Regions from separate parts of the Saccharopolyspora mangrovi genome, predicted to be linked through region 3. Evidence: riboswitches for the same ligand, from Rfam matches in the RefSeq annotation. Region 3 holds a riboswitch; each other region holds the start of a gene.
The links. Region 3 has a riboswitch for glycine ahead of gcvP (aminomethyl-transferring glycine dehydrogenase). Riboswitches for the same ligand answer to the same signal wherever they lie in the genome.
Positions count from the first base shown of each region.

Region 1: linked by a shared signal. The riboswitch ahead of gcvT (glycine cleavage system aminomethyltransferase GcvT) and the one ahead of gcvP (aminomethyl-transferring glycine dehydrogenase) in region 3 are both predicted to bind glycine.
Region 2: linked by a shared signal. The riboswitch ahead of gcvH (glycine cleavage system protein GcvH) and the one ahead of gcvP (aminomethyl-transferring glycine dehydrogenase) in region 3 are both predicted to bind glycine.

Region 1 is NZ_JAWLNX010000040.1:32,224-42,225, forward strand. Features, by position in the region: gene R4I43_RS33210 (glycosyltransferase family 2 protein) at 1-1,443, opposite strand, end outside; gene R4I43_RS33215 (NAD-dependent epimerase/dehydratase family protein) at 1,440-2,387, opposite strand; gene R4I43_RS33220 (SRPBCC family protein) at 2,520-2,954, opposite strand; gene R4I43_RS33225 (phosphoenolpyruvate hydrolase family protein) at 2,963-3,793, opposite strand; gene R4I43_RS33230 (Tm-1-like ATP-binding domain-containing protein) at 3,817-5,007, opposite strand; gene R4I43_RS33235 (hypothetical protein) at 5,130-5,300, opposite strand; gene R4I43_RS33240 (acyl-CoA dehydrogenase family protein) at 5,392-6,570, opposite strand; gene R4I43_RS33245 (TetR/AcrR family transcriptional regulator) at 6,676-7,308, shown strand; glycine riboswitch at 7,445-7,541, shown strand; glycine riboswitch at 7,543-7,642, shown strand; gene gcvT (glycine cleavage system aminomethyltransferase GcvT) at 7,762-8,865, shown strand; gene glyA (serine hydroxymethyltransferase) at 8,895-10,002, shown strand, end outside.
Region 2 is NZ_JAWLNX010000007.1:153,779-163,780, forward strand. Features, by position in the region: gene R4I43_RS12455 (ABC transporter ATP-binding protein) at 1-741, opposite strand, end outside; gene R4I43_RS12460 (hypothetical protein) at 878-1,390, opposite strand; gene ald (alanine dehydrogenase) at 1,892-3,007, opposite strand; gene R4I43_RS12470 (PucR family transcriptional regulator) at 3,175-4,728, opposite strand; glycine riboswitch at 4,838-4,934, shown strand; glycine riboswitch at 4,935-5,030, shown strand; gene gcvH (glycine cleavage system protein GcvH) at 5,083-5,454, shown strand; gene R4I43_RS12480 (L-serine ammonia-lyase) at 5,486-6,841, shown strand; gene R4I43_RS12485 (MarR family winged helix-turn-helix transcriptional regulator) at 7,009-7,482, shown strand; gene R4I43_RS12490 (organic hydroperoxide resistance protein) at 7,479-7,895, shown strand; gene R4I43_RS12495 (DUF202 domain-containing protein) at 7,892-8,218, opposite strand; gene R4I43_RS12500 (YidH family protein) at 8,221-8,613, opposite strand; gene R4I43_RS12505 (AMP-binding protein) at 8,727-10,002, opposite strand, start outside.
Region 3 is NZ_JAWLNX010000029.1:34,635-44,636, forward strand. Features, by position in the region: gene gcvP (aminomethyl-transferring glycine dehydrogenase) at 1-2,733, opposite strand, end outside; glycine riboswitch at 2,898-2,999, opposite strand; gene R4I43_RS29260 (MerR family transcriptional regulator) at 3,083-3,655, opposite strand; gene R4I43_RS29265 (bifunctional nuclease family protein) at 3,922-4,398, opposite strand; gene garA (glycogen accumulation regulator GarA) at 4,794-5,261, opposite strand; gene gcvH (glycine cleavage system protein GcvH) at 5,380-5,763, opposite strand; gene R4I43_RS29280 (CDP-alcohol phosphatidyltransferase family protein) at 5,866-6,561, opposite strand; gene R4I43_RS29285 (hypothetical protein) at 6,712-6,936, opposite strand; gene R4I43_RS29290 (propionyl-CoA synthetase) at 7,258-9,138, shown strand; gene R4I43_RS29295 (TetR/AcrR family transcriptional regulator) at 9,153-9,653, opposite strand; gene R4I43_RS29300 (NAD(P)H-binding protein) at 9,675-9,971, shown strand.

The DNA.
Region 1 (10,002 bases), on a different contig from region 3:
CTCGGAGGGCGTCGATCGGTGTGCGGTGCGGATGGTCTGGGGGCGGCCGAAGATCGCGGTGGCGCCGAGGGCGCCGGCCAGCGGGATGAGCACGAGTCCGGGCAGCTGGTAGCGCCAGGAGAACTCCATGACCGAAGCGGTCAGCAGCGAGGTCGTCACCAGACCGGCGGGCAGCAGCGTCACCGCGCGCAGCCCGCTGCGCCGCGCCCGGCCCGCGCCCAGCACCGCCGCCGTCGCCAGCAGCAGCGCGCCGCCGAGCAGCAGGCCCGGGGTGTAGCCGCCGCCGAGCTGGTAGCCGCGCAGGAACGCGGCGAGCTCGGGGTCGGCGTGCAGTCCGCCGCCGTCGTGGAGCTCGACCCACTCGTGGACGTACCAGTCGGGCGCGAACATCGGGTGGTCGAGCTGGAACTGCCAGCGGTCCAGCGGCACGTCGCCGACGGTCTGGGTCCGGGTGGGCGCGAAGCCCTTGAAGAAGTCGCGGAGCACGCCCTCGGCGATGTCCAGCGGCTGGTTCAGCACGACCTGGCGGGTCAGCGAGCGCTGCGCGGCCTCGACGTCCATGCCCTCGGGCAGCAGGTTGTCGACGTTGGCCTGGACGTCCCACAGGTGCAGGTAGAAGTCGATGCCGAGCTCCTCGCGGACCTCGCGCGGCTCGTCGGGGCACAGCAGCTGCTCCTCGCGGGTCAGCTCCAGCTCGTCGCAGTTCGCCACGACGGCGGCGCGGCCGAACAGCACTCCCCCACCGCCGGAACCGCCGACGCCGAACTTGCCCGCGACGAGCGCGCCGTAGAGGGCGTAGGCCACCACGGCCACGCCGAACCCGGCGACCAGCGCGCCGGTGGCGATCAGCCGGGGACGCCAGCCCCCGCGCGGCCGCAGCCCCGTCGCGAGCAGCACGAACAGCGCTGCGGGCAGCACCAGCGTCAGCCCGACCGAACGCACCATCACCGACAGCGCCAGGACACCACCGGCGATCGCGGCGACCTTGGGCGTGGGCGGGCCCCACCAGCACAGCAGGTACACCGCGACCAGCAGCAGCACCTGGAACAGCAGGTCGGACATGATCAGCTGCTCGATCTGCAGCTGGTAGGCGTCCAGCAGGACCGGCGCGGCGGCCAGCGCGGCCAGCCACTCGCGGACGCCGAAGCGGCGCAGCAGGACGTACACGCCGATGCCCAGGCCGATGCCCAGCAGGTGCTGCACGACGGCGACGCCGGTCAGCCCGCCGATGCCCAGCAGCGGCCACAGGAACCACTCGTAGCCGACCGGGTTGATGCCGCCGGGGTGGAAGACGCCGACGTCGTCGAGGTAGCGGAACGAGTCGATGTAGAGCAGCGCCGGCCGGTAGGCGAGCTGCGTGACGATCCGCAGCACGAGTCCGGCCAGCACCAGCAGCGCCAGCAACCAGTGCCGGCGCAGTGCGCGCGTGAGCGCGGCCGTCACCGCGCTCCGCTGGCGAAGTCCGCCCAGACGGTGCGCAGACCGTCGGTCAGCTCCACCCCCGGCTGGAAGCCGAGCTCGCGCTGGGCCTTGGACACGTCGACGATCACCGCGGGCATCTCGCCGTTCTTGGCGGGCACGTGGGTGACCGGGATGTCGATCTCGGTGGCGGCGCGGACCGCGTCGATGAGCTCCAGCACCGTGATCGACTCGCCGGAGCCGATCACCGCGGTGCCGGTGTACTGCTTGTCCCACGCGGCCAGCACGCCCTGCACGACGTCGTCGAGGTGCACGAAGTCGCGTCGCTGCGCGCCGTCGCCGTAGACCTCGACGCCCTCACCGGCCAGCGCGGCGCGCATCAGGCGAGGCACGAAGCTGTCCTTGTGCCCCATGCCGGGGCCGTAGATGTTGGTGAACCGCAGCGCGCAGGTCGACATCCCGTAGGCGCCCGCGTAGCCGGACAGCAGCATCTCGCAGGCGGCCTTGGTGGCGCCGTAGGGCGTGAGCGGGCGGACCGGCAGCGCCTCGGAGATCGTGCCGTGCCCGATGTCGCCGACCACGGCGTTGGTGGAGGCGAGGATGAACTGCCCGACCTCGCGCTCGCGGGCCAGCTCCAGCAGGTGCTGGGTGACCTCGACGTTGTTGGCGTAGGTCGCGGCGGGCTGCTCGACGGACTTGAGCACCGAGGTGATCGCGGCCAGGTGGACGATGCCGGCGCTGCCGGGCGCGATGGCCCGGTCCCGCACGTCGGCGTCGCGCAGGTCGCCCTCCACGAAGCTCACCAGCGGGTCCTGGAGGGACTCCGGCGGGGCCTGCAGGTCGACGATGGTGACCGGTGTGCCGCGCTCGACGAACGCGCGGACCACGGCGCGGCCTACGAAGCCGGAGCCTCCGGTCACCACGACCCGGTCGGAGTGGGCGATGTCTGCGGGGGTAGGGCTTGGCACGCGCCCGACTCTAACCGGAACGATCCCCCGCCATCCCCGAGGCCTTCACTTTCACGGTTGGCCGGGGAGGGACGTTTCAGCGGAAACCTCCCTCCCCGCACGTGAGGCGGTTTCGGCTGAAACTCCGCTTGATCAGCCCGCGAGGTGCGCCGCTAGTCCTTTCAGACCCGTGGCGTAGACGCCTTGGGCGAAGGTCTTGTCCATCTCGGCTTCGACGTCGGCGTCGGCGTCGAAGCCGGCGGACCACTCCACGAAGCTGCGCCCGGAGTCGGTCACCGGCAGGACGCGGATCGTGGAGCGGTAGCTGCGGACCGGGAACGGGCTGGTCACGAACTCGTAGGTGCAGCTGCGGGCGGCGTCGTCGAGGGCCACCAGCCGCTCCCGGACCTCGCCGCCGTCGCCGAGCTCGAGCCGCCGCACGCAACCGACGCTCGCGGGGTCGCGGCCGTCCTCGATCTCGCTGGAGGCGATCGCCGGGTGCCAGACCGGGAGTCCGTCGAAGTCGCGGACGGCCTCCCACACCTTCTCGACGGGGGCTTCGATGACGGCGCTGGCGTAGCTGCGCATGGCTCCTCCTAGGGCTTGATGTTGGTGAACGCCTTGGTCTGCTCGGTCAGGGCCTTCTCGGTCGGGAGTCGTTCCATGCTGCTGGCGCCGTAGAAGCCGTGGCAGCGCTGGGTTTTCGACAGCACGTAGGCGGCGTCGTCCGGCATCGCGATCGGCCCGCCGTGGCACAGCACCAGGACGTCGTCGCGGACCTCGGCGGCGGCCTGCGACCACTCGTCGATGAGCCGGACGCAGTCGTCGAGGTTCTTGGCGGTCTCCGCACCGATCGCGCCGCCGGTGGTCAAGCCCATGTGGCAGACGATGATGTCGGCACCGGCCTCGGTCATCACCCGCGCGTCGTCGGCGGAGAACACGTACGGGGTGGTGAGCAGATCGGCTTCGCGCGCGGCGGCGACGAGCTCGACCTCCAGCCCGTAGCCCATGCCGGTCTCCTCCAGGTTGGCCCGGAAGGTGCCGTCGATGAGCCCCACGGTCGGGAAGTTCTGGATGCCGGCGAAGCCGAGATCCCGCAGTTCGCGCAGGAAGCGCTCGCGCAGCATGAACGGGTCGGTGCCGTTGACCCCCGCCAGCACGGGCGTGCGCTGCACGACCGGCAGCACCTCGCGGGCCATCTCCACCACGATGTCGTTGGCGTTGCCGTAGGCCAGCAGCCCGGCCAGCGAGCCGCGCCCGGCCATCCGGTAGCGGCCGGAGTTGTAGATGACGATCAGGTCGATGCCACCGGCCTCTTCGCACTTGGCCGACAGCCCGGTGCCCGCTCCCCCACCGACGATGGGTTCGCCGCGCTGGGCTTTGGCGTGGAACTCGCGCAGCAGGTCCGCGCGGTCGAATCCGTTCATCGCCCCTCCAGTCTCGAATGCCCCTACCGGTCGAGGATTTCACGGAACGCCGCCAGCAGCGCCGTGACGAACTCCTCGTCGTTGACGTTGTGGGCGATCCGCAGCACGCGGCGGTCCTCGGTCTGCTCGACCTCGCGCTCGATGGTGTCGAACAGCGCGGCGTCGGCCTCGGGGTCGTGGAAGGGCTGGTCCGGCGCGTCCAACATGGACACACCGCCGAGCGGCAGCAGGAAGCGGACCGGGCCCTGGCAGGCGTTGAGCTTGCGCGCGATGAACGAGCCGATCTCCCGGCATTCCTCCGGCGTGGTGCGCATCAAGGTGACCTGCGGGTTGTGCACGTAGAGGTTGCGGTCCCGGTAGCGCTCCGGAACCGTCTCCAGCGCACCGAAGTTCACCATGTCCAGCGCTCCGCACGAGCCCACGTAGGGCACCCGGGTGCGGGCGATGGCGTCGAGCCGCTGCTCGCCCGCGCTCATCACGCCCCCGGCGACGAGGTCGCAGACCTCGGTGGTGGTGATGTCCAGGACCGCGCGCACCAGGCCGTCGTCGACGAGCTTCTCCATCGCCCGCCCGCCGGTCCCAGTCGCGTGGAACACCAGCGGGTCGAAGTCGGCCTCCAGCTTCCCGGCCGCGGCGGTCACGCAGGGCGTGGTGACGCCGAACATCGACAGCGCGACGGCGGGTTTGTCCTCGGCCTGCGGCATCGGGTGGCTGAGGGCGCCGAGCAGCGCGTGCGCGGCGTTGGCGAGGATGCGGCGGGAGATCCGGTTCAGCCCGGCGACGTCGGTGACCGACGGGAACATCGCGATGTCGGTGGCGTCGACGTAGCCGGACACGTCACCGGAGGCCACAGTGGACACCATCACCTTGGGCACGCCCACCGGCAGTTCCCGCATCGCCGGGGTGACCAGCGCGGTCCCGCCCGAGCCGCCGAGCCCGATGACGCCGTCGACGTCGCGGCTGCGCAGGAAGTGCGCGAAGGCGGTGGCCATCGCGGTCACCGCCGTCCCCCGGTCGCCGGTGAACACCGCCGCGACACCGCCCGGGTGGTGCCCGGCGACCTGGGCGGCGGAGACGTCGGCACCCGAAGAGCTCTCACCCGTGGTCGACAGGTCCACGGTGACGACGGGATGCCCCCGGGCGATGAGCTCGGCGACGTAGCCCAGTTCCGCGCCCTTGGTGTCGAACGTTCCGGCGACGTGCGCGCTGCCCAATCGCGACCTCCGTGCTGCCCGTCATCGAGAACAACCCGGGAGGCGACTCTACTGTTGATCGCCCCTCCGGCAACAGAAAAACGGCTCCCGGCCGAAGCCGGGAGCCGTCCTGGGTTTTCCGCTCAGTGGTGACCGCCCTGCGAGCCGGATCCACCCTTGCCCGTGAACTTGTTCTTGACCTGGTCGATCTTTTCCTTGTTCTTCGGGTCGGAGGCGTACTTCTTGGCCTGGTCGATCACCTTCTTGCCCTGCGGGCTCTTCGCGAAGTCGGTGACCTTCTTGAACAGCGACATCATCACTCCCGATGCATCGTGGCCGTTGTTCACCAGGGTACCGACAAATCACCCACGACTCACGGATCCCGCCGTGGAACGGGTGGCGAACTCAGCCGAGGACCCCGCTGATGCTGGCGTGACCCTTGAGCACGTTGCGGGCGATGGTGCGGCGCTGGATCTCGTCGGTGCCCTCGAAGATCCGGAGAAGCCGCAGGTCGCGGTACCAGCGCTCGACCGGCAGCTCCTTGGTGTAGCCCATGCCGCCGTGGATCTGCATGACCCGGTCGACGATCTCGTTGGCGCGCGTGGCGCCGAACAGCTTGGCGATGGACTGCGCGTGCCGGGAGTCCATCCCCTGGTCGACCTGCCAGGCGGCCTGCAGGATCAGCCAGCGCAGCGCCTCGATCTCGACCGCGGAGTCGGCGACCATCCACTGGATGGCCTGCCGGTCGGCGATCGGGGCGCCGAAGGTCTCGCGGCTCTTGGCGTACTCCGAGGCCATCTCGACCAGCCGCTCGCAGGCGCCCAGCGCGTGAGCGGGCAGCAGGTAGCGGCCGCGGCCGATCCACTGCATGGCCAGCCCGAACCCGTTGCCGACCTCGCCGAGCACGTTCTCGGCGGGCACCCGGACGTTGTCGAACACCAGCGCGGCCGGCTGGCGCTCGTCGGGGCCCATGATGTCGATCGGCTCGGACTTCCAGCCCATGTCGCGGTCGACGAGGAAGCAGGTGACCCCGCCGTTGGCGCCCTTGTCCCGATCGGTGACGGCGAAGACCATCACGAAGTCGGCGTCGATCCCGCCGGTGATGAAGGTCTTCTCGCCGTTGATGACCCACTCGTCGCCGTCCCGGACGGCGGTGGTGCGCAGGTTCTTCGCGTCCGAACCCGCGCCGGGTTCGGTGATGGCGAAGCAGGACTTGCGGGTGCCCTCGATGGTCGGCAGCAGGTAGCGCTGCTTCTGGTCCTCGTTGGCGTAGTAGAGGATGTTGTCGGCGTAGCCGCCGAAGCGGAACGGCACGTAGGTGCGTCCGAGCTCGACCTCGATCAGCGCCGTCATGACCGCCGAGAGGTTCATCCCGCCGTACTCCTCGGGCGTCTGCACGCCCCAGAACCCGGCGTCCTTGGCCTTGTCCTGCAGTTCGACCAGCTCGTCCTTGCTGAGACCGCGCTGACCCGCCCGCTCCCTGCGCAACACCTCCGGTTCCAGCGGCATGAGCTCCCGCTGGACGAAGTTGCGCACCCAGTCGCGGATGTCGCGCTCGGTGTCGGAGAGCGAGAAGTCGACCATCGCGTCGTTCCTTTCCGTGCAGGCCGGTAACTAACACCGTTAGTTTTATGGCAGCCTAGAACCGTTCCGGCGCACGCCGCAAGGGATTCCGGCGAGGAGAAGACGTTGCCCCGACCCAGCACACCCCGCCTCTCCCCGGACCGCATCCGGAGGACGGGGCTGGAGATCATCGACGCCGAGGGCCTGGAAGCGCTCTCGATGCGCAGGCTGGCCGAACGCCTCGACGTGCGCGCGGCCTCGCTGTACAACCACGTGGCCACCAAGGAAGACCTGCTGCACGAGATCGCCGACGAGGTGATGCGCGAGGTCGACGTCTCCGGGTTCGCCCAGGACTGGATCACCGGACTGCGCACCTGGGCCCGCTCCTACCGCGCGGCCCTGGCCGGCCACCCGAACCTGGTCCCGTTCATCGCCTACGGCCCGGCCCGCCGCGACGCCGCGCTGCGCGCCGCAGACGCCGTGCACGGCGGCCTCACCAGCGCCGGGTGGCCCCAGCGCTACGCCACGATGATCGGCGCCTCGACGAAGTACCTGGTCGTCGGCTCGGCGATGGGGTCGTTCAGCCACGGCTTCCCCGCCGACGCCGCGCTCTACACCAACCGCTACCCGCACCTCAGCAGAGCCCACCTGCTCCACCAGAAGGCCGCCGAGATAGACACGGCCAGCTTCGAGCTCGCCCTCACCGCCCTCATCGACGGCCTCAAGGTCCAACACCAACAACTCACTGCGGAGACCTGACCCGGGGCCCGGCGCGGGCGCGACGGGGTGTCGCACCGGGCCGCTGCGCAAGGGTCGAGATCACTCGGTCTTCCTGTTGACTGGGGGTGAGGCGGTTCGTAGCGTCTGTGAGCGGTACAACCGAATACCGCGCCGATGACGTCTCGCGGGAGAGACCTCGCCCCGGCCGGGCGAGGCGCCGAAGGAGCAATACTCCCCAGTAAACTCTCAGGCACCATTACCGCAGGACACCAGGCGAAACACGGAGAAAAGCAGGAGCATCGCGCTTCTCGCCCACGGTGCAAACCACCCTGCCGGGTGGTGAAACTCTCAGGCCAATGACTCCGGGGAGACCCCGCCCGACCAGCGCAGACCGCGCCGGTCGGGGGTCGAGGCGCCCCGGATAAGGTTGGGCGCGTGAGCTGACCGGCCCTCGACTGCCGACCGGCACGCCCACCCAGGAGGAGTTTCACCATGTCGTCGCCCCGACAGACACCGCTGCACGCGGTGCACGAGTCCCTCGGCGCCACGTTCACCGAGTTCGCCGGCTGGCAGATGCCGCTGCGCTACAGCGGCGACACCGCCGAGCACAACGCCGTGCGCACCGGCGCGGGACTGTTCGACCTCACGCACATGGGCGAGATCCTGATCAGCGGCCGGCAGGCCGCCGAGGCGCTGGACCACGCGCTGGTCGCCAACGCCTCCGCCATCACCCCTGGTCGCGCGCGCTACACCATGATCTGCAACGACTCCGGCGGCGTGCTCGACGACCTGATCGTCTACCGGCTCGCCGAGCAGGAGTTCCTGGTCGTGGCCAACGCCGCCAACGCCGCGGTGGTCTCCGCCGAGCTGGCCGAGCGGGTCTCCGGCTTCGACGCGAAGCACGCCGACGTCTCCGACGACTACGCGCTGATCGCCGTCCAGGGGCCGAACGCGGTGGCGATCCTGGCGCCGCTGACCGACACCGACCTGAGCACCGTCAAGTACTACGCCGGCTACCGCGCGACGGTCGCCGGCAAGGACGTGCTGCTGGCGCGCACCGGCTACACCGGCGAAGACGGCTTCGAGCTGTTCACCGCCCCCGGCGACGCCGTGGCCGTGTGGCAGGCGCTGAGCGAGTCCGGCGCCGAGCACGACCTGCAGCCCGCCGGGCTGTCCTGCCGCGACACGCTGCGGCTGGAAGCGGGCATGCCGCTGTACGGCAACGAGCTCTCCGCCGACCTGACGCCGTACCACGCGAACCTCGGCCGGGTCGTCAAGCTGGACAAGGACGCCGACTTCGTCGGCAAGTCCGCGCTGGCCGCGGTTGCCGAGAAGCCCACGGAGCGCACCCTGGTGGGACTGACCACTGACCAGCGGCGGGCGCCGCGTCACGGCTACCGCGTCCTCGACGCCGACGGCGCCGAGATCGGCGAGGTCACCAGCGGCGCACCGTCCCCGACCCTCGGACACCCGATCGGAATGGCCTACGTCGACCGGGAGCACAGCGAGCCCGGCACGGCGCTGCAGGTCGACATCCGCGGCCGCAACGTCGCGGTGCAGGTCGTCGAGCTGCCGTTCTACCGCCGCAACGCCTGACTCCAGAAAGAAACAGGAGGCACACACTGATGTCGAACCCGGATCTGTTCAACGATGCCCTGGCAGCGGTTGACCCGGAGGTGGCAGCGGCGGTCGGCGCCGAGCTGGGTCGCCAGCAGAACACCCTCGAGATGATCGCCTCGGAGAACTTCGCCCCGCAGGCCGTGCTGCAGGCGCAGGGCTCGGTGCTGACCAACAAGTACGCCGAGGGCTACCCGGGCAAGCGCTACTACGGCGGCTGCGAGCACGTCGACGTCGTCGAGCAGCTGGCCATCGACCGGATCAAGGACCTCTTCGGCGCCAGCTACGCCAACGTGCAGCCGCACTCGGGCGCGCAGGCGAACGCGGCCGCGATGTTCGCGCTGCTCAAGCCGGGCGACACCATCATGGGCCTGGACCTGGCCCACGGCGGTCACCTGACCCACGGCATGCGGATCAACTTCTCCGGCAAGCTCTACAACGTCGTGCCGTACCACGTCTCCGAATCCGACCACCGGGTCGACATGGACGAGGTCGCGCGCCTGGCCCGGGAGAGCAAGCCGCAGCTGATCGTCGCGGGCTGGTCGGCCTACCCGCGCCAGCTGGACTTCAAGCGGTTCCGGGAGATCGCCGACGAGGTCGGCGCCTACCTGATGGTCGACATGGCGCACTTCGCTGGCCTGGTGGCCGCGGGTCTGCACCCGTCGCCGCTGCCGCACGCGCACGTGGTCACCACGACCACGCACAAGACGCTGGGCGGCCCGCGCGGTGGCGTGATCCTGTCCAACGACGAGGAGTTCACCAAGAAGTTCAACTCCGCGGTCTTCCCCGGTCAGCAGGGCGGCCCGCTGGAGCACGTGATCGCGGGCAAGGCGGTGGCCTTCAAGATCGCCGCCGGCGAGGAGTTCAAGGACCGCCAGCGCCGCACCGTCGAGGGCGCCCAGATCCTGGCCGAGCGCCTGCTGGCCGCCGACGCGGCCGAGGCCGGTGTCTCGCTGGTCTCCGGCGGCACCGACGTGCACCTGGTGCTGGTGGACCTGCGCCACTCCGAGCTGGACGGCAAGCAGGCCGAGGACCGGCTGCACGAGATCGGCATCACCGTCAACCGCAACGCCGTGCCGAACGACCCGCGCCCGCCGATGGTCACCTCGGGTCTGC
Region 2 (10,002 bases), on a different contig from region 3:
GAAACCGGCTTCCTGGACCTTGCTGACCAGCAATTCCGGGGAATCGGCTTGCACGAGTGCGCGCGACTGCTGAGCGGCGCGGAGCTCCTCGATGTGCCCGTCGTAGACGCACCGGCCCTGGCTGATGATCACCAGGCGGTCCACGGTGTGCTCGATCTCGCGCAGGAAGTGGCTGGACATCAGCACGGTCCGCCCGCCGGCCGCGAACGCCTGGAGGAAACCCCTCAACCACGCGATGCCCTCGGGATCCAGCCCGTTGGCGGGCTCGTCGAGGACCAGCACCCGCGGGTCCCCCAGCAGCGCGGTGGCCAGCGCGAGGCGCTGCCGCATGCCCAGCGAGAAGCCACCGGTCTTGCGGTCGGCGGCCACGCCGAGCCCGACGAGCTCCAGCGCCCGGTCCACCTGACCGTCGGGGACGTCCATCGCGGCGGCGTAGCAGCGCAGGTGGTGGCGGGCGGTGCGGTTCGGGTGGAACCCGTGCGCGTCGAGCACGGCACCCACGACACCACCCGGGTTCGGCAGCCGGTTGAACGGCAGGCCGTTGATGGTGGCGGTGCCCGAGGTGGGCGTGATCAGGCCGAGGATCATGCGCAGCGCGGTGGTCTTGCCGGCCCCGTTGGGCCCGAGGAAACCGGTGACCGCGCCGGGCTGCACCGTGAAGCTGAGGTCCTGCACCGCGTGCACGGGACCGAATCTCTTGTTCAGCCCCTGCACATGGATGAGACCGCTGCCGTCGTGCACTCGCCCCTCCCACGTCCGGTCACCCGTCGGTGTGCCAATCCTGACGGTCCCATCCTGCCGGACGGGTGAGCACTGGAAGCTGCGGCGTGGTGGCCGGATTTGGTCGCGGGTGCCGGACGTGGGCGAGTTCGGCTGGTCAGGCCCGTTCGACGACCGCAGCGCGGTAGATCTTCTGGTGGTCGGTTTCGAGTCGTCCGGTCAGCGGCGGTGGCGACGCGGGAACCGTTGTCAGGTCGGGCCGGATGAACTCGTCGGTGTCCCAGTCGGAGGGGCCGGTGCCCGTTTCCGACACGATGGGTTCGGCGATCACCGCGACCTCGGGTTCGGGTCTGCGCGGGTGGGACCGGGCCTGGCGGCGGAGCTTGCCGCGCCGCTCCTCCGACGCGGAGCGCTCGGTGATCAGCTGGTGGTGCGCGGCCTGCCACACCTTGCACGGCCAAGGCCGGCCGCGCAGCGTGCCCCGGCAGGACGGGCAGCGCCCGTCGCGGCCAGGTTCGTGATCGGCTAAGAGCGTTCGGAGTGCTTCGGTGAGCCGATAGAGCTCGGATCGGGCAATCGGCAGCAGCACTTCGGGAGCGCCTTCGCCCATCGCTCGGTCCAGCGTGTCGAGCCGGTCGAGAACCGCCTTGCGCAGTGCCGTGTCCGTCACGTTTTCTCCCACCCGTCAGCGCGTTTTTCCTGCGTCGGAGTTTTCGGTGGGGAGTGCTGGATGATCAGTCACCCGCCGTTACTCCGATGGGTGACATCGGCATCGCGGGTCCACGCCTGCACGGCCACTCGACCAGACTCACCCCATCGAGTGGTTATCGATTCGGCGGGAAATCGGTCGCGAAGCGCTCGCTCACGCCGTCGGCAAACCGGCGATCTTGTCCTACACTGAGAGTGGCGGCCTGCTCCCGGTGACCCCCAGGCTGGTTGAGCGGGCCGCCCCTATTCTCCCTTTTCACGGCGTTTCCGATTCGCCTGTCGCGGCAATTTGCTCCGCATTCGATCCGGAGTTGCCAATCAACCAATTCGAATTCGAACTCGGGGCAAATTCCCGAGCGGCTCCGCGGCGCTGACGTGCGCAAGGGAACCTTCCTGTCACCGGGCGCGAAACGGGGCTGCGCGGAAGGGAACCTCCCGCGCAGCCCCGCGCGCACCGAGCGGGTCAGGCCAGGACGCTGCTCAACGGCAGGCTCGTGCGGCCGTGCGCCTCGGCGACCGCCTGGTTGACCAGCTGGCCGTCGTGGGTGTTGAGGCCGCCGGCCAGCGCGGCATCGGCGCGGCAGGCCTGCTGCCAGCCGGACTCGGCGATGCGCAGCACGTAGGGCAGGGTCACGTTGGTCAACGCGTGCGTGGAGGTGGTGGGCACCGCCCCCGGCATGTTCGCCACGCAGTAGAAGACCGACTCGTGCACCCGGTAGGTCGGCTCGTCGTGCGTGGTCGGACGGGAATCGGCGAAGCAACCGCCCTGGTCGATGGCGATGTCGACCAGCACGCTGCCCGCCTTCATCTGCGAAACCAGGTGGTTCGACACCAGCTTCGGGGCCTTGGCGCCCGCGATCAGCACCGCCCCGATCACCAGGTCGGCGGAGCGAACGGCCTGCTCCACCGCGTAGCGGTTGGAGGCGACGGTGCGGATCTGGCCGTGGAAGTCGCGGTCGATCTCGCGCAGCTTCTCGACGTTGGTGTCCAGCAGCTCCACATCGGCACCCATGCCCAGCGCCACCCGGGCCGCGTTCAAACCGGCGACTCCGCCACCGATCACCACGACCCGCGCCGGATGAACACCGGGGACACCGCCCGGAAGCACACCGCGACCACCGCTGGGACGCATCAGCGAATGCGCTCCCACCAGCGGCGCGAGCCGCCCGGCGACCTCGCTCATCGGCGCCAGCAGCGGAAGCCCGCCACCCTCGGTCTGCACCGTCTCGTAGGCGATGCCGGTGACACCCGAGGACAGCATCGCGTCGGTCAGCTCGGCGGAGGCCGCCAGGTGCAGGTAGGTGAACAGCACCTGGTCCCGGCGCAGCCGCGGGTACTCCTCGGCGATCGGCTCCTTGACCTTGAGCACGAGGTCGCCCTCGGCCCACACGTCGTCGGCGGTGGCCAGCACCTTCGCACCGGAAGCGAGGTAGTCCTCGTCGGGGATGGAGGAGCCGGTGCCAGCGCCCGCTTCGACGAACACGTCATGACCACGCGTGGTCAGCTCGTGCACACCGGCGGGGGTGATCGCGACCCGGTACTCGTTGTTCTTGATCTCGCGAGGCACTGCGATCTTCACCGTGGAGTCCTTTCGTCGTGTGGAAACAACGATCGGCCGGTGTGGCGCACAACGCATCATTTCCACAGCATGAGATTGGACCCGGCTGTTTGTGCCGCCAGCACAACGCCCGAGCGTGCGGCCGCCGGAGTGGCAGAAAGGTTCCCCTGCTCGCGGCCCGCCGGGCCTCAGCCGTGCTGCGCCCACCGTTCGGCCAGCAGCTGCACCAGCAGCGCCGAGCGGACGTCCGGGTCGTCGAGGTCGACGTCCACCAGCTGACCGATCCGCTTCATCCGGTACCGGAAGGTGTTGGGGTGCACCCGCAGCTCCCGCCCGGCCTGCCGGGGATCACCGGGATGCCGCAGCCACGCGTGCAGCGTTGCCAGGTGCTCGGTTCCCTGCGTGCGGTCGTGCTCGCGCAGCACCACGAGGGGACCCAACGCGGCAACGCCGGCGTCGGTGGCCGCGCCCGCCATCCGGCTGAGCACCAGCAGGTGCCACAGGTCCTCGTAGACCGCGACCCGCTGCCGCACCAGACCCGTGCGCAGCAGGCCGATCAGCTCCTCCGCCTGGGCGCGGGACCGCGGCACGTCGGTGACCGGCACAGACGTGCCCACCGCGATCAGCGGGCGAGGGGAGAGGTCGTGCGACAGCAGCGCTTGGCGCAGTTCGGGCCAACCGCCGCCGCGCTCCCGGTCGGGAACCAGGGCGTAGAGCACCGCGCCGATCTCGGTGACCAGCGGTCGCCGCCCGATGCCGCGGGTGATCCACTCCCACATCGCCAGCCGCTGCCCCTCCGCGGGCTCGTCGGAGGCCGGCATCTCGATCGCGATCACGCGATGCGCTTCGTTGGGCACCGCCAGCTCGTTGGCGGCCGCCCGCCACCCGTCACTGCCGTCGAGCAGCAATCGGACCTGCTCCGCCGACCGCCGCCGCTGCACGTCGGCGACCGCGCGCCAGCGCAACAGCTGCAGCGCCACCAGCGGCGCGGTGTCGGCGAAGGCCGTCGCGCGCTCTTCAGAGACGGGGCCGGGCACCACCGCCCACATCGAGCCGAGCAGCTCCCCGCCCATGCGGATCGGCATCACCAGGCGCGGCAGCGTCCCGTCCTGCTGCCCGGGCACGAAGATCGCCGAACTGCCCTTGGTCAGCTGCCGGAACGTGCCGCGGGCGCGGAACTTCGCCAGCACGTCGTCCGGCTGCTTGCGGCCCATGATCGTGGAGACCCGCGCCGGGTCGGTCAGGTCCTGCCGCGCCGAGTAGGCCAGCACCTGGGAATGGGCGTCCTCGATGGTCACCGGGGCGTCCACGACGTCGGCGACCGCGTCGGCGAGCCGGAACAGGTCCGCCACACCGACGCCGCTCTCCTCCGCCTGCCTGATCCCGCCCGCCAGAGCGGCGCGGATCAGCCACACCAGCTGCGCCCAGGCGGTCCCGGACCGCACCTCGACCAGCGCTATCCCCGCTTCGCGCACGGCCTCCACGACCGCGGCCTCCACGGCGACCGGTGGTTTGAGCAGCACCGCGGCCGCACCTTGCTCACCGCAGTCGCGCACCAGGCGCACCGCCTGCTCGCCGTCACCGATCCCCACGCCCAGCACCAGGTCGCCGCCGGTCGCGGTCGTGGGCTGATCAGGTTCGGCGATCACCACGTCGCCCGCGACGGTGTTGGACTCCGGGCTGATCACCGTGCGAAGCAGGGCCGGGCCGACCCGCTCGACCAGCGCCCGGATGTCGAGCATCGAAGGGTCCTCCTCGACCAAGACGCACCGGCGGAGATCACATGTGCATTGACAGTCCCGCTGGCCCGTTTATCGTTGCTGAGCACATCGACAATCGCATACCGGCCATCGACCCCGTGCGGGAGAGACCCTGCCCAGCAGCGCAGGGCGCCGAAGGAGCAACACTCCCCAGCAAACTCTCAGGCACCCATGACCGCTCGGGCGAGGCGACTCTGGAAAGCGCTCGTCGACGCCGACGGGCCACCCACGGTGCAAGCCGCTGCAGCGGCGAAGCTCTCAGGTTCCGCAACAGAGGGGGAGGCCCAGCCGAAACCGGGGATCGACGTCCCCTCGAAACAGCTTTGGAGCCTCCCGATGTCGCTGCCCACGAACCTGTCCTACACCGAAGAGCACGAGTGGATCGAGGACCGCGGCGAGGTCGCGCGCATCGGCATCACCGAGCACGCCGCCAGCGCCCTCGGCGACATCGTCTTCGTCCAGCTCCCCGAGGTCGGCGACAAGATCGAGGCCGGTCAGGCGTGCGGTGAGCTCGAGTCCACCAAGTCCGTCAGCGACCTGTTCGCGCCCGTCACCGGCGAGATCGTCACCATCAACGAGTCCGTCGTGGACGACCCGGCCGTGGTCAACTCCGACCCCTACGGCGAGGGTTGGCTGATCGAGGTGCGCGTCAGCGAGACGGGTGCGACCCTCACGGCTCAGCAGTACGCCGAATTGATCAACGAGTAGCCGCGAAGCCCGGAACGAGGCGAGACGATCAATGGCGATCGGTGTCTTCGACCTGTTCTCGGTGGGGATCGGCCCGTCCAGCTCGCACACCGTGGGACCGATGCGCGCAGCGCAGCGGTTCACCTCCAGACTGCGCGAGAACGGGACGATCTCCCAGGTCAGCAGGGTCAAAGCGGAGTTGTTCGGTTCCCTCGGCGCGACCGGCCACGGGCACGGGAGCCCGAGCGCGGTCGTGCTCGGGCTGGAAGGGCACCGACCGGAGTCCGTGGACCCGGTGGCCGGCGCGCGGCGGGTGGACGAGATCGAGCGGAGCGGCCTGCTGCGGCTCGGCGGCGACCAGGTGCTGCCCTTCACCAGTGCCCGGGATCTGGTGCTGCACAGGCGCAAATCCCTTCCGCAGCACCCCAACGGATTGCGCTTCACCGCCATCGGCAACGACGGCGGTGAACTGGATTCGGCGGTCTACTACTCGGTGGGCGGCGGTTTCGTCGTGGATGAGGACGCCGCGGGCGCGGATCGGGTCAAAGCCGATGACACAGCGGTTCCCATGCCCTTCCGCACGGGAGCCGACCTGCTGCTGCGCAGCGCTGAGTCCGGCCTGCCGATCAGCGGCGTGATGCTGGCCAACGAGCTGTCGTGGCGCGAGGAGCCCGCGGTGCGCGCGGGGCTGCTCGACATCTGGCGGGTGATGCGGGAATGCGTCGACAACGGATGCCGCAACACCGGTGAGCTGCCCGGCGGTCTGAAGGTCCGGCGCCGCGCGGCGGAGTTGGCCGCGGCCCTGACCGAACAGGACGATCCCCTGGAGTGGGTCACGTTGTTCGCCCTGGCGGTCAACGAGGAGAACGCCGCAGGTGGCCGCGTGGTGACCGCGCCGACCAACGGTGCGGCGGGGATCGTGCCTGCGGTGCTGCACTACTACGCCCGGTTCGTGCCCGGCGCGGACGACGACAGTGTGGTGCGGTTTTTGCTCACGGCCGGTGCGATCGGGGTGCTGTTCAAGGAGAACGCGTCCATCTCGGGCGCGGAGGTCGGCTGCCAGGGCGAAGTCGGCTCGGCCTGCTCGATGGCCGCTGCGGGCTTGGCCGAGGTGCTCGGCGGGACGCCCGAGCAGGTGGAGAACGCCGCCGAGATCGCGATGGAGCACAACCTGGGGCTCACCTGCGATCCGATCGGCGGTCTGGTGCAGATCCCGTGCATCGAGCGCAACGCGGTGGCCTCGGTCAAGGCGATCACGGCGGCCCGGATGGCGCTGCGCGGCGACGGCACCCACTTCGTGTCCCTGGACAAGGTCATGAAGACGATGCGGGAGACCGGGCGCGACATGAAGGTCAAGTACAAGGAGACCGCGCGCGGCGGCTTGGCCGTCAACGTCATCGAGTGCTGACAGCGGCCTGAGGTGAGCATGGGAACCTTCCTGTCATCACCGAGGGCCGCTTCGCCGCGCTGACCTGCGCGAAAGAAATCGCCGGTGAACCTTCGCGAGATCGACCGCGGAAACGATTGCACCCAATTTGATTGTGCACAACTCAGTTGTGGGCTACCGTCTACCGCGTGACGACGGAATCGGGTTCGACGCTGGATCGGCTGCTCTGCTTCGCGCTGCACAGCGCGTCGCGGGCGTTCACCAACCTCTACCGGCCGTTCCTCGACGAGATCGGCCTGACCTATCCGCAGTACCTGGTGATGCTGGTGCTGTGGGAGCGCGAGTCGCTGACGGTCAAGGAGCTCTGCGCTCGGCTGCGACTCGACTCGGGGACGTTGTCACCGCTGCTGAAGCGACTCCAGTCCCGCGACCTGATCGTCCGCACCCGCAGCGAGACCGACGAGCGGTCCGTGCGCGTCGCGGTCACCGACGAAGGGCGCGCGCTGTGGCAGCAGGCGCGCGACATCCCGCAGCGGATGGTCTCCGCCACCGGGATGGACCTGGGAGAGGTCGACGAACTGCGGTCCACATTGGAAGACCTGACGGCCACGTTGAACGATGCGGCGCGCCGGGTCACCGAGAATAGGGAGACACGATCATGACTGTCCTCTACACCGCGGAGGCCACCGCGACCGGCGCCGGCCGTGCCGGGCGCACCCGCACCTCGGACGGGCAGGTCGACCTCGAACTGGCCATCCCCAAGGAGATGGGCGGTCCCGGCGGCGCCACCAACCCCGAGCAGCTGTTCGCGGCCGGTTACTCCGCCTGCTTCCACAGCGCGCTGCAGGTCGTGGCCCGCAAGCAGAAGGTCGACATCGAAGGGTCCTCGGTGACCGCGGAGGTCGGCATCGGCCCGAACGGCGAGGGCGGTTACGGCCTCAAGGTCGGCCTGCTCGTCGAACTGCCCGGCGTGCCCGCCGAGCAGGCGCAGCAACTCGCCGAAGCCGCGGATTCGGTGTGCCCGTACTCCAACGCCGTCCGAGGCAACATCGACATCGACGTTCGCGTCGCCTAAGCGAACAGCACGTACACCGCGCCGGTCGCTCCGGCCAGCACAGCCAGCACCGCTGTCGCGGCGGGCAACGCCCCGCCCGGCAGCGGTGCTCGTGCGCGCAACCGCCGGTCGCTGCGGTGGTGGCGCCGCCACACCAGCAACGCCACGGTCCCGCTGACCGGCAGCGTGGCGAGCGCGCAGACGACCGCCGCGATCGCGCTGTGGTGCGAGATCAGCTTGAGCATCACCAGCAGGCTCGCGGTGAACGCCAGCACCGTGCGCAACCACGCGAGGGTGGTGCGCTCGATCTGCAGCCCCGGATCCCAGGGCTGGTTCCCGCTCATCCTCAGAACCCGGTAACGAACAGCAGCACGCACGCGACCACGCCGATCGCGGCGAGCCCGTAGCCGAGGGCGGGGGCCAAGCGGGGCGCGGGCAGCGGCCTGCCCCGGCGCAACGCGCGCTCGGTGGCGACCCACCTGGTGAAAGCCGTGGCGCTGCACACAACCCCGGCCAGCAGCAACGAGACCGCCAGCACCGTGCGGATCGCGTTGGGCTCGACGGCCACGGCGTTGAGGGCCTCGACGCCGACACCACCGGCCATCAACGCCAACGCGGTGCGGATCCACGCCAGGAACGTCCGCTCGTTGGCGAGCGTGAACCGGGGATCGGGCTCGTCGCCCTCCGCGTAGAGCCGCCGCGGCCAGCGAGCGGCCCCCTCTTCACCATTGGTCGCCATGACCTCACGTTATCTCGTCCGAACGGCGGAACCGCCGCCTGTGCAGGGCAGCAGCGCTGAGCCTCCGCGGCGCGGCCGAGATGACAGAAAGGTTCCCCTGCTCGCAACCGCCGTCACAACGCCAAGGGCATGTTCTCGCTGAACAGCTCCGGCTTGTGCCCGGTGATCGTCAGGTACCCATCCGGGTCCAGCTCCCCGACATCGCCGGTGCCCAGCCAGCCGTCCGCGTCGGTGACGGGCCGGATCATCCCGTCTGCCTCCAGGTATCCCGCGCACACGAGCGGGCCGCGCACCAGCACCTCACCGTCGGCTGCGATGCGCACCTCCATGCGGGGCATCGCGCGGCCGACCGTGCCGGTGCGGCGGGCGCCGGGGTGGTTCGTGGTGGCGCAACCGGTCGTCTCGACCAGCCCCCAGAGCTCGCAGACGTCCAGCCCGATGCCACTGAACAGCTCCAGCACCTCCGAGTCGATCGGGCCGGACCTGCTCGACGGCCACACAGTTCCGCCCAGCCCGAGGCGCGCACGCACCCGCTGGCCGTCGCGGGGCGTGGCGCGCCGCTCCGCCGGGATGTCGCGAAGCACGCCGGCCAGCTGCGACCACACCTCGGCAGAGGCGAAGAACAGCGCTGGCCGGGTTCTCGGCAGCTGCGCGAGCACCTCGTCGCGAGCTCCGCAGAAGTGCACGTGAGCGGCGCCGTGGATGGCCGCGTAGATGCCCACCACGCGCTCGGCTATGTGGCTCAGCGGCAGGTAGCTCAGCCGGGACGTGTTCGGTGCGGGCCTGGTGAGCTGGTGCAGGGCGGCGGCTGCGAAGCAGATGTTGCGGTGCGTCAGCACCACGCCCTTGAGGCGGTCGGAGTCCTCGCTGGGATAGATGATGGCCGCAGGCGTGCCAGGGGTGATCGGGGAACTCTCCCGCAGCAGCAGGCCAGGGTCCTCGCGCAACCGCTGCGCACCCCGTCTTCGCAGGTCGCCCCACGTGCGGAAGCGGTGATCGGCGCTGACCATCACCGCTTCGTCGAGCACCACCACGTGCTCGATCGTGGTGTTGTTGCGCAGCGCTTTCGCCCAGCGGCGCAGCTGGTCGCTGCTCTCCAGCACCACGACCCGGGCGCGGCTGTGGGCGGCGATGGCGTGGACCTGGTCCTGGCTCAGCCCCGGGTGCAGCGTGCTGGGAACCGCGCCCAGGTGCGCTGCGGCGACGTCGACCAGCCAGTGCTCGGCGCGGTTGGACATCATCAGCAGGATGGTCTGGCCGCGCTGCAGGCCGAGCGCGTTGAGCGCTGCGGCCAGCAGCTCGACCTCCTCGCCGGCCTGCCTCCAGGTGAAGGTCCGATCGTCGTCGGTCAGCGCGGGCTGGTCCGGGCAGTGCGTGGTGTTGTGGGAG
Region 3 (10,002 bases):
GGCGAGGCTGGCCGCCGTGTGCGGAGCACCGACCAGCGGGTTGTCGTCCGCAGGCCACTGACCTGCGACGACCTTGTCGATCTCGGCGCGGATGGCGATCATCGCCTCGCAGAAGCGGTCCAGCTCGGCGAGGTTCTCGCTCTCGGTCGGCTCGACCATCAGCGTGCCCGCGACCGGGAACGACATGGTCGGGGCGTGGATGCCGTAGTCGGCGAGCCGCTTGGCGACGTCGTCGACGGTGATGCCGCTGGTCTTGCTGATCTGCCGCAGGTCGAGGATGCACTCGTGGGCCACGAACCCGCCGGCACCGGTGTAGAGCACCGGGAAGTACTCGCCCAGCCGGCGCGCCACGTAGTTGGCCGAGGCCACCGCGGTCAGGGTCGCGCGGCGCAGGCCGTCGGCACCCATCATCCGCACGTAGGCCCAGGAGATCGGCAGGATCGAGGCGCTGCCCCACGGAGCGGCGCTGATCGGGCCGACACCGGTGGCCGGACCGGCGGCGGGCTGCAGCGGGTGGTTGGGCAGGAACGGCGCCAGGTGCTCGCGCACGCCGATCGGGCCGACGCCCGGGCCACCGCCGCCGTGCGGGATGCAGAACGTCTTGTGCAGGTTCAGGTGCGAGACGTCGGAGCCGAACTTGCCCATCCGGGCCAGGCCGATCAGCGCGTTGAGGTTGGCGCCGTCGACGTAGACCTGCCCGCCCGCGTCGTGCACCAGCCCGCAGACCGCCCGCACGGTGTCCTCGTAGACGCCGTGGGTCGACGGGTAGGTGATCATGATCGCGGCCAGGTCCTGCGCGTGCGTGCCGACGAGCTCGCGCAGGTGGTCCATCTCGATGTTGCCCTGCTCGTCGCAGCGGACCACGACCACGCGCATCCCGGCCATCACGGCGCTGGCGGCGTTGGTGCCGTGCGCGCTGGCCGGGATCAGGCACACCTCGCGCTCGGCCTCACCACGGCTGTGGTGGTAGGCGCGGATGGCCAGCAGACCCGCGAACTCGCCCTGGCTGCCCGCGTTGGGCTGCAGGCTCACCGCGTCGTAGCCGGTGACCTCGGCGAGCCATTCCTGCAGGTCGGAGACGACCTTGAGCAGTCCCTCGGCGTCCTGGGCGGGCGCGAAGGGGTGCAGCGAGGAGAACTCGGGCCAGGTGATCGGCTCCATCTCCGCGGTCGCGTTGAGCTTCATGGTGCAGGAGCCCAGCGGGATCATGCTGCGGTCCAGCGCGATGTCCTTGTCCGACAGCTGCCGCAGGTAGCGCAGCAGCGAGGTCTCGGAGCGGTGCGTGCGGAACACCGGGTGCGTCAGGTACTCGGAGGTGCGCGCCAGCGCGGCGGGCAGCGCGTCGGCGGTCTCGGCGTCCAGCGCGTCGACGTCACCGGCACCGACGCCGAAAGCCTCCCACACCAGGGCCAGGTGGGCGCGGGTGGTGGTCTCGTCGCAGCTGATGCCCACGTGGTCGGCGTCGACCCGGCGCAGGTTCACGCCGCCCCGCCGGGCGGCGGCCAGCACCTCGTCGGCCTTGCCCGGGACCTTGGCCACCACGGTGTCGAAGAACTCGCCGTGCACGACCTCGACCCCGCCGCGGCGCAGCTGCTCGGCGAGCACGCTGGCCATCCGGTGCGCGCGGGTCGCGATGGCCTTGAGCCCGTCCGGTCCGTGGTAGACCGCGTACATCGAGGCGACCACGGCCAGCAGGACCTGCGCGGTGCAGATGTTGCTGGTGGCCTTCTCGCGGCGGATGTGCTGCTCGCGGGTCTGCAGCGCGAGCCGGTAGGCCTGGTTGCCGTCGACGTCGACGCTCACGCCGACCAGGCGGCCCGGCAGCTGCCGCTCGAGCCCCTTGCCCACGGCCATGAACCCGGCGTGCGGGCCGCCGAAGCCCATCGGCACGCCGAAGCGCTGGGTGCTGCCCACGACGACGTCGGCACCGATCTCACCGGGCGCGCGCAGCAGCGTCAGCGACAGCAGGTCGGCGGCCACCACGACCTTGGCGCCGCGCTCGTGGATCTCGGCGATCAGCGCCTCGTGGTCGCGCACCGCACCTGAGGCGCCCGGGTAGGACAGCAGGGCGCCGAAGAACTCGCCCTCGGGAAGCTCACCGGCCGACAGGTCGGCGACCTCGACCTCGATGCCCAGCGGCTCGGCGCGGGTCTCGATGACGGCGATGGTCTGCGGCAGCGTGTCGGCGTCGACCAGGAAGCGCGGCGACTTCGACTTGCCCGCGCGGCGCACCAGGGTCATGCCCTCGGCCGCGGCGGTGGCCTCGTCGAGCATCGAGGCGTTGGAGACCGGCACCCCGGTCAGGTCGGCGACCATCGTCTGGAAGTTCAGCAGCGCCTCCAACCGGCCCTGCGAGATCTCCGGCTGGTAGGGCGTGTAGGCGGTGTACCAGGCCGGGCTCTCCAGCACGTTGCGCAGGATCACCGGCGGGGTGACCGTGCCGTAGTAGCCCAGACCGATCATCTCGGCGTGCGGGGTGCAGCGGCTGGCCAGCTCGCGCAGCTCCGCCAGCGCCTCGGTCTCGGTGGCCGGGTCCGGCAGCGACAGCTGCAGGTCGCCCTCGCGGATGCTGTCCGGGACGGCCTTCTGCCCCAGCTCCTCCAGGGAGCCGACGCCGATCACGTCGAGCATGCGGGCCAGTTCGGCGGGCATCGGCCCGACGTGGCGGTCAGCGAAGGGCCTTCCGTGCTCCAGCGCGGCCAGTGGGATGCGGTCGTGCGTCGCGTCGGTCATCGCCAAAACCTCAATCATCGCGGCGAACAAAGGGCGAAGCAGCGGTGGCTGCTCTCCCCCTCTGTCACTGTTCGCCAAGCGAACGCCTGAGAGCTTCACCCGGCGGACCGGGCTTGCACCGTCGGCGGGGCCCACCTTCAGGTGTGCCCGCTTTCCAGAGGTATCTCGCCCGTGCGGTCCAGGTGGCCTGAGAGGTTGTCGGGGAGAGTTGCTCCTTCGGCGCCTGCCCTGGCAAGACCAGGACCGGACTCTCCCGCACGGGGTCGGCGATGCCGCTCAGAGTACCCGATCAACGCGGTTTATCAGACCATCAATGTCGGCTACCGCACACATGGACGATGCCTGTCGTTCAGCCGGTCTCCGCCTGGCGGTCGCGGCGGCGGGCCGCGAGCTCGTCGTTGATCGCCGACTCGATGTTCTCGCCGCCGTCGGCGCGCTCGGCCGGGAACTCGTGGATGGTCCCGCTGATCTCGCGCATCGCACCGCTGACCGCGATGCCGAACACTCCCTGGCCGCCCTGCAGCAGATCGACCACCTCCTCCGCGGAGGTGCACTCGTAGACCGTGGTGCCGTCGCTGAACAGCGTCAGCTTCGCCAGGTCCTGAACGCCGCGCTTGCGCAGGTGCTCCACCGCGACCCGGATGTTGTGCAGCGAAACCCCGGTGTCGAGCAGTCGCTTGACCACCTTGAGCACCAGGATGTCCTTGAACGAGTACAGCCGCTGGGAGCCGGAACCGGCAGCCCCGCGGATCGACGGGCCGACCAGCTTGGTGCGCGCCCAGTAGTCCAGCTGCCGGTAGGTGATGCCCGCGATCTGGCAGGCCGCCGGCCCGCGGTAACCGACCAGTTCGTCCGGGGCCGAGGCGTCGGGGAACAGCGCACCCTGCTCCACAGCGTCCGAGTTCGCTGCTTCCTCCACCACGCCTGCCTCCCCTCGTCCGGCCCGTAGCCGACGACGACGATCACCAGCGCCTGGACCGTTTGCGATCCAGGGCCGCGAAGCCGTACACCGGCTGAATCACACCGGGGCAATTCGCGTACATCCGAAGGTAGGCCCGCTCAGCAGGCGGGTCAACGCGACGCGCGGGCGGCGCGAGCTCTCGTTGCCCGAGCACGAGATCCGGCCCCCGAGCCGCTCCTGCAACTCGGGGGCCGGTGTGGTCTGTTCGGCCTACTACCGCCGGTCCGTCACGTGTCCGCGCCGCGGAAGTCCTCCGGCGAAACGGAGTCGAGGAACTCGCGGAACTTCTCCACCTCGTCCTCCTGCTCGTCCGGAATGATCAGCCCGGCCTCGTCGAGGACCGACTCGTCGGCGTGGATCGGCACACCGATGCGCAACGCCAGCGCCACCGAATCGCTCGGTCGCGCGGACACCCGCACATCGCCGTCGAACACCAGCTCGGCGAAGAAGGTGCCCTCCTGCAGATCGGTGATCCGGACCTGTTCCAGGTCGCGGCCGAGGGCGCCGATGACGTCCTTGAGCAGGTCGTGCGTGAGCGGCCGCTGGGGCCGCACGCCCTGCTGCTCCAGGGCGATGGCGGTCGCCTCCACCGACCCGATCCAGATCGGCAGGTAGCGCTCGCCCTCCGCCTCGCGCAACAGCAGGATCGGCTGGTTGGCTGGTAGTTCAACTCGCACGCCGACGACGCGCATCTCGCTGCTCATCGTCACATCGCCTCCTCCAGCGCGCCGAAGCGTGACTTCCCCGTCGAGGGTCCCGCACCGACGCCTCCGACGCTACCCGCGATACGGCGGACACGCCCTTCCCACCGGCGGTCCGGTGGACCACCGCCATCGCGGTCGTTGTAGTCGGGGCTCGTCGCCCGGACCGCTGGCTGAGCTCGTCGTTGAGCGCTGCCCAGCACAATACACCGCGCAGGGCCCCGTCGATTCGCCCGGAAAATGCCCTGCTGCGCGGTGGAAACCGCTTGTGGCTCCGGGAAATTCCCGGCGCGGGGAGGTCGCGTGCGCGCGGGCGGCGCAGCTGCCTCATGCGTCAGCGGGGCGACGCCGTGCGGCGCCGCCCCGCTGACGGGTTGAAAAAGCCCTGGTCGACGGCCTCAGCGGCCGCCCTGGCCCCCATCGATCGGCCCGGTGAGGAACACCAGGCGGAACTTCCCGATCTGCACCTCGTCGCCGTTGGCCAGCACCGAGGTGTCCACCGGTTCCCGGTTCACGTAGGTGCCGTTGAGGCTGCCCACGTCGACCACCACGAAGTCGTTGCCCTCGCGGCGGAACTCGGCGTGCCGCCGGGAGACCGTCACATCATCCAGGAAGATGTCGCTGTCCGGGTGCCGACCGGCGCTGGTGGTCTCGCGGTCCAGGAGGAACCGCGAACCCGCGTTCGGGCCGCGCTTGACCACCAGCAGGGCCGAACCCGCGGGCAGCGCATCGACCCCGGCTGCGGCGGCAGGCTCCGGGGCCGCGCTCTCGGTGCTTTCCGGCTCCGAGAGGAAGGGCCTGAAGACCGAGGTGGTCTCCGGTGACTGCTCCGGCGGAACGTCGCCGAAGCCGCTGTTTTGGCTCACCTGAGCTCTCCTCTACGCGGATAGATCGTGCCAAGTATGCGCCCAACGTACCGTGCCTGGACAGCCTCGTAACGAGCGACTCCTGACATCGTCGCACAGCGGAGGCCAGGCGGGACGATCATGCCTGGTCGATCAGGTTCTGGTAACCGTCGGCGTCGAGCAGACCCGCCAGTTGGTCCGGGTCGGCGAGCCGGATCTCCACCATCCAGCCGTCCCCCGCGGCGTCCGAGTTGACCAACTCCGGCTGGTCCTCGAGAGCGGTGTTGCCTGCGGTGACCTCACCGGTCACCGGGGCGTAGATGTCGGAGACGCTCTTGGTCGACTCCACCTCGCCCATCGAGTCCCCGGCGGCGACCTGCTGCCCCACCTCGGGGAGCTGCACGAACACCACGTCGCCGAGCTGCTGCTGGGCGTAGTCGGTGATGCCGATGCGCACCGTGCCCTCGCCGACGAGCTGGACCCATTCGTGCTCTTCGGTGTACTTGATCTCCGGGGCCGCCACGGTGGTCCCGCCTTTCGTCCGCTGTGTGCAACGTGCCGAGTGATCGGCGCGGCGAGCGTATTCACCGCCCGGCGAGGGCCGCAAGACGACGCGCAGCGGAGATCAGGTGCGCGCTCTGGCGCCGCGCACGGCGGCGATGACCTGCCCCAGGTAGAGGATCCCGGCCCACAGGTAGAGCGCGCCGCCCCAGGCGGTGAAGGCGTAGGCGATCGGGCGGACCACGTCGGCGCCGGTGAAGTCGTCCTGCACCAGCAGCAGCAGCGGGAAGGCGTACATCAGGCAGAACGTGGCAGCCTTGCCGAGGTAGTGCACCTCGGGCGGCTCGTAGCCGTGCCAGCGCAGCACCGGCAGGCACAGGGTGAGCACGACGTCGCGGCCGACCAGGGCGACCGCGACCCACCAGGGGATGACGTCGCGCAGCACGAAGGCGATCAGCGTGGCGACGATGTAGAGCCGGTCGGCGGCGGGGTCGAGCAGCTCGCCGATGCGGCTGTACTGGTTGAGCCAGCGGGCGAGCTTGCCGTCGAGCCAGTCGGTGGCACCGCTGATCACCAGGACCAGCAGCGCGAGCAGGTCGGCCTGCGGGCCGAGCAGCAGCCAGAGGAAGACCGGAACGCCGGCCAGGCGGATGACGCTGAGCAGGTTCGGCAGCGTCCACCAGGGGTCGGCCCAGACCCCGCGGGCGACTTCGCGGATCCGGTCCAGGCCCGGGTCGCCCGGCCCTCGGTGTCCCTGACCGGCCTCGCCCTTCGGCCCGCTCGTGGTGTTTTCCGTGGTGCGCTCGGCGTCCTGCACCACGAGCCTCCCCTGAATGGTTGTGCGCACTGCCCCGCAACGGGTGCACACCTGTGCATCCTTACCCGATCAGGGTCTCATATCGCCAGCGCAACCCACCTGGCGGCCAGCCGGAGGCGGGACCTCCTGCGATGCGGTGAGGTCCGGCGGTGGTCAGCCGCGGGTGCGGCTCCAGCCCCGGCGGCGCAACTCGGCATCGGTGAGGAACCGGGCTCTGCCGCGATCGTCGACGCCCGCCCAGCGGGCGCCCGCGGTCCCCTCGCGGACGTAGGAGTGGCCGCCGCTCCAGACCACGCTGCACGGCGCGGTCGGCAAGTCGTTCGGATCGTCGACGGTCGCTGTTGCCCTGGGAGGCTCTGCCGGTTCCATCGTGCCCATAGTTCGTAGCACCTCCGATTCATTTGTCGGCGCGGGACACCTCGGTGTTAGCCCGGCCATCGGCTCGCCGCCGATTGTGGGGTCTGGAAGTCGCGCTGTCGCGCTGGAAACCCACCCGCAGCGCCCAGCGGGCGAACGGCGTCGCCGAAGCGCACGAGGTGGGAGCGCGACCGAATTCCGTTCGCCCGTTCGTCCGAACCCCGAAGTTTCGCTCGTGACGAACGCGTTTCGGCCGAACGGAGGCGCGGGGCCCTGGCGCCATGATCTGATCTGCGGTACTACACAGGCGGTGTTCCAGCGGACGCGGGAGGTAGTCGGACGATGGGTGCTTACGCGGAGAGCTACCGGCGGAGCCTGACCGACCGCGAGGGCTTCTGGCTCGACGCGGCGCGGGCGATCGACTGGGACCGCGAGCCGTCACGAGCGCTGGATGACTCCGAGGCGCCGATGTACCGCTGGTTCCCGGACGGCGAGCTCAACACCTGCTTCAACGCCCTGGACCGGCACGTGCGCGACGGCCGGGGCGACCAGGCCGCGCTGATCTGGGACTCGGCGATGACCGGCGTGGTGCGGACCTGGACCTACCGGGAGCTGCTGGAGGCGGTCGCGCGCTTCGCCGGGGCGCTGCGGGCGCGGGGCGTGACCCGGGGTGATCGGGTGGTGCTCTACCTGCCGATGATCCCCGAGGCGGCGATCGCGATGCTGGCGTGCGCGCGGATCGGCGCGGTGCACTCGGTGGTCTTCGGCGGCTTCGCGCCCAAGGAGCTGGCGGCGCGCCTCGACGACGCCCGGCCGAAGGTGATCGTGGCGGCCTCGTGCGGGCTCGAGCCCAACCGGGTCGTGGAGTACAAGCCGATCGTCGACGAGGCGCTGCGGCAGACCGAGCACCAGCCGGACGCGGTGATCGTGCTCCAGCGCGAGCAGGCGCGCGCCGAACTGGGTCCGCGCGACGTCGACTGGCAGGACGCGCTGGCGGGCGTCGAGCCCGCCGAGTGCGTGCCGGTCAAGGCTACCGACCCGCTCTACGTGCTCTACACCTCGGGCACCACCGGCAAGCCCAAGGGCGTGGTGCGCGACAACGGCGGGCACGCCGTGGCGCTGCGCTGGTCGATGGCCAACATCTACGACATCTCCCCCGGCGAGGTCTTCTGGACCGCCTCGGACGTGGGCTGGGTGGTCGGCCACTCCTACATCGTCTACGCGCCGCTGCTGACCGGGGCGACGACGGTGGTCTACGAAGGCAAGCCGGTGGGCACGCCGGACGCGGGGGCGTTCTGGCGGGTCATCGCCCAGCACCGGGTGAAGGCGCTGTTCACCGCGCCGACGGCGCTGCGGGCGATCAAGCGCGTCGACCCGGACGGTCGGCTGCTGGCCGAGCACGACACCTCGTGCCTGCAGACGCTGTTCCTGGCCGGCGAGCGGCTGGATCCGGAGACCTACCACTGGGCCGCGGAGCAGCTGGGCGTGCCGGTGATCGACCACTGGTGGCAGACCGAGACGGGTTGGCCGATCTGCAGCAACCTGCGCGGGCTGGAGCCGATGCCGGTCAAGGCGGGTTCACCGACGGTGCCGGTGCCGGGTTACGAGATCGCGGTGCTGGACCAGGCCGGCAACCCGCTGCCGCCGGGCAACGATGGGGCGATCTGCCTGAAGCTGCCGCTGCCGCCCGGCACGCTGCCGACGCTGTGGGGCGATGACGAGCGGTTCCGCGAGTCCTACCTGTCGCGCTACGAGGGCTACTACGTCACCGGCGACAACGGCTACGTCGACTCCGACGGGTACGTGTTCGTGATGGGCCGCACCGACGACGTGATCAACGTGGCCGGGCACCGGTTGTCGACGGGGTCGATGGAGGCGGTGCTGGCCGCCCACCCGGCGGTGGCCGAGTGCGCGGTGATCGGCGTGCACGACCAGCTCAAAGGCCAAGTGCCGCGCGGGTTCGTGGTGCTCAAGTCCGGTGTGGACATCTCCGCGGAGACGTTGCGCGAGGAGCTGGTGGCAACGGTGCGCGAGCAGATCGGCCCGGTGGCGGCGTTCCGCGACGTCGCGGTCGTCGACGGGCTGCCCAAGACCCGCTCGGGCAAGATCCTGCGCAAGTCGATGCGCGAGATCGCCGATCGCGGCGACACGGCGGTGCCCTCGACCATCGAGGACCCGTCGGTCCTCGACCAACTGCGCCCGTCGTTGCGCGGGGACGGTTAGGTCCGGCGGAGCCCCTACCGCCTGCGGATCCCGTCGAGGAGGAATGCGGTGCGGCGGTCGTAGTCCTCCCGGCGGGGGCGGGTTCCGTGTTTGAGGGCGAGCGCGTTGTCGTGCAGGAGCGCGTGGAGGTCGTCCGCGCAGAACTCGGCCCGCAGCGCGCCCGCAGCGCGGCTCACCTCGATGAGCTCCTCGTTGATCTCGCCTGCGACCCGGCAGATCTCCAGCAGCCTCTGCGCATCGGGGTAGACCTGCAGCATCGCGTCGTTGGCGGCGGGTTGGCGGTACTGCAGGTCGCGGATCGCGGTGACGTAGTGCGCGAACCGCTCCCAGGGGTCGCCGATGGCGCGGGTGCGGTCGATGATGCCGCGCAGCTCGACCGCGACGACCTCTTCGATGACGGCGTCAATGAGACCGATCCGTCCGCCGAACCGGTCGAAGATCGTCGCCTTGCTCACCCCCGAGTGCCCGCCGAGCGGATCGGCGTCAGCGTCCGCGACGCCGGCAGAGCTCGTCACCTCGCCGAGCGCGGAGTGCGCGTGCGGCAGGCCTCCTACGAGGATCCGGCCGCGTTGCGCGCATCGTTCGAGGGCGCCGAGCAGGTGCTGCTGGTGTCCGGCAACGACCCGACCGCCGACGTCGCCGGGCTGCACGGCAACGCGATCGAGGCCGCCGCGGCAGCCGGCGTCCAGCGGTTGGTCTACACGAGCCAGCACGCCGCCACCCCCGGCAACCCGTACCCGCCGTCGCGGATCCACATCGCCACGGAGGAGATGCTCGCCGACTCCGGCATCGCCTGGACGTCGCTGCGCAACGCCGCCTACATCGCCGGGTGAGCCTGCTGCCGCGGCGGTCCGATACGTCCGT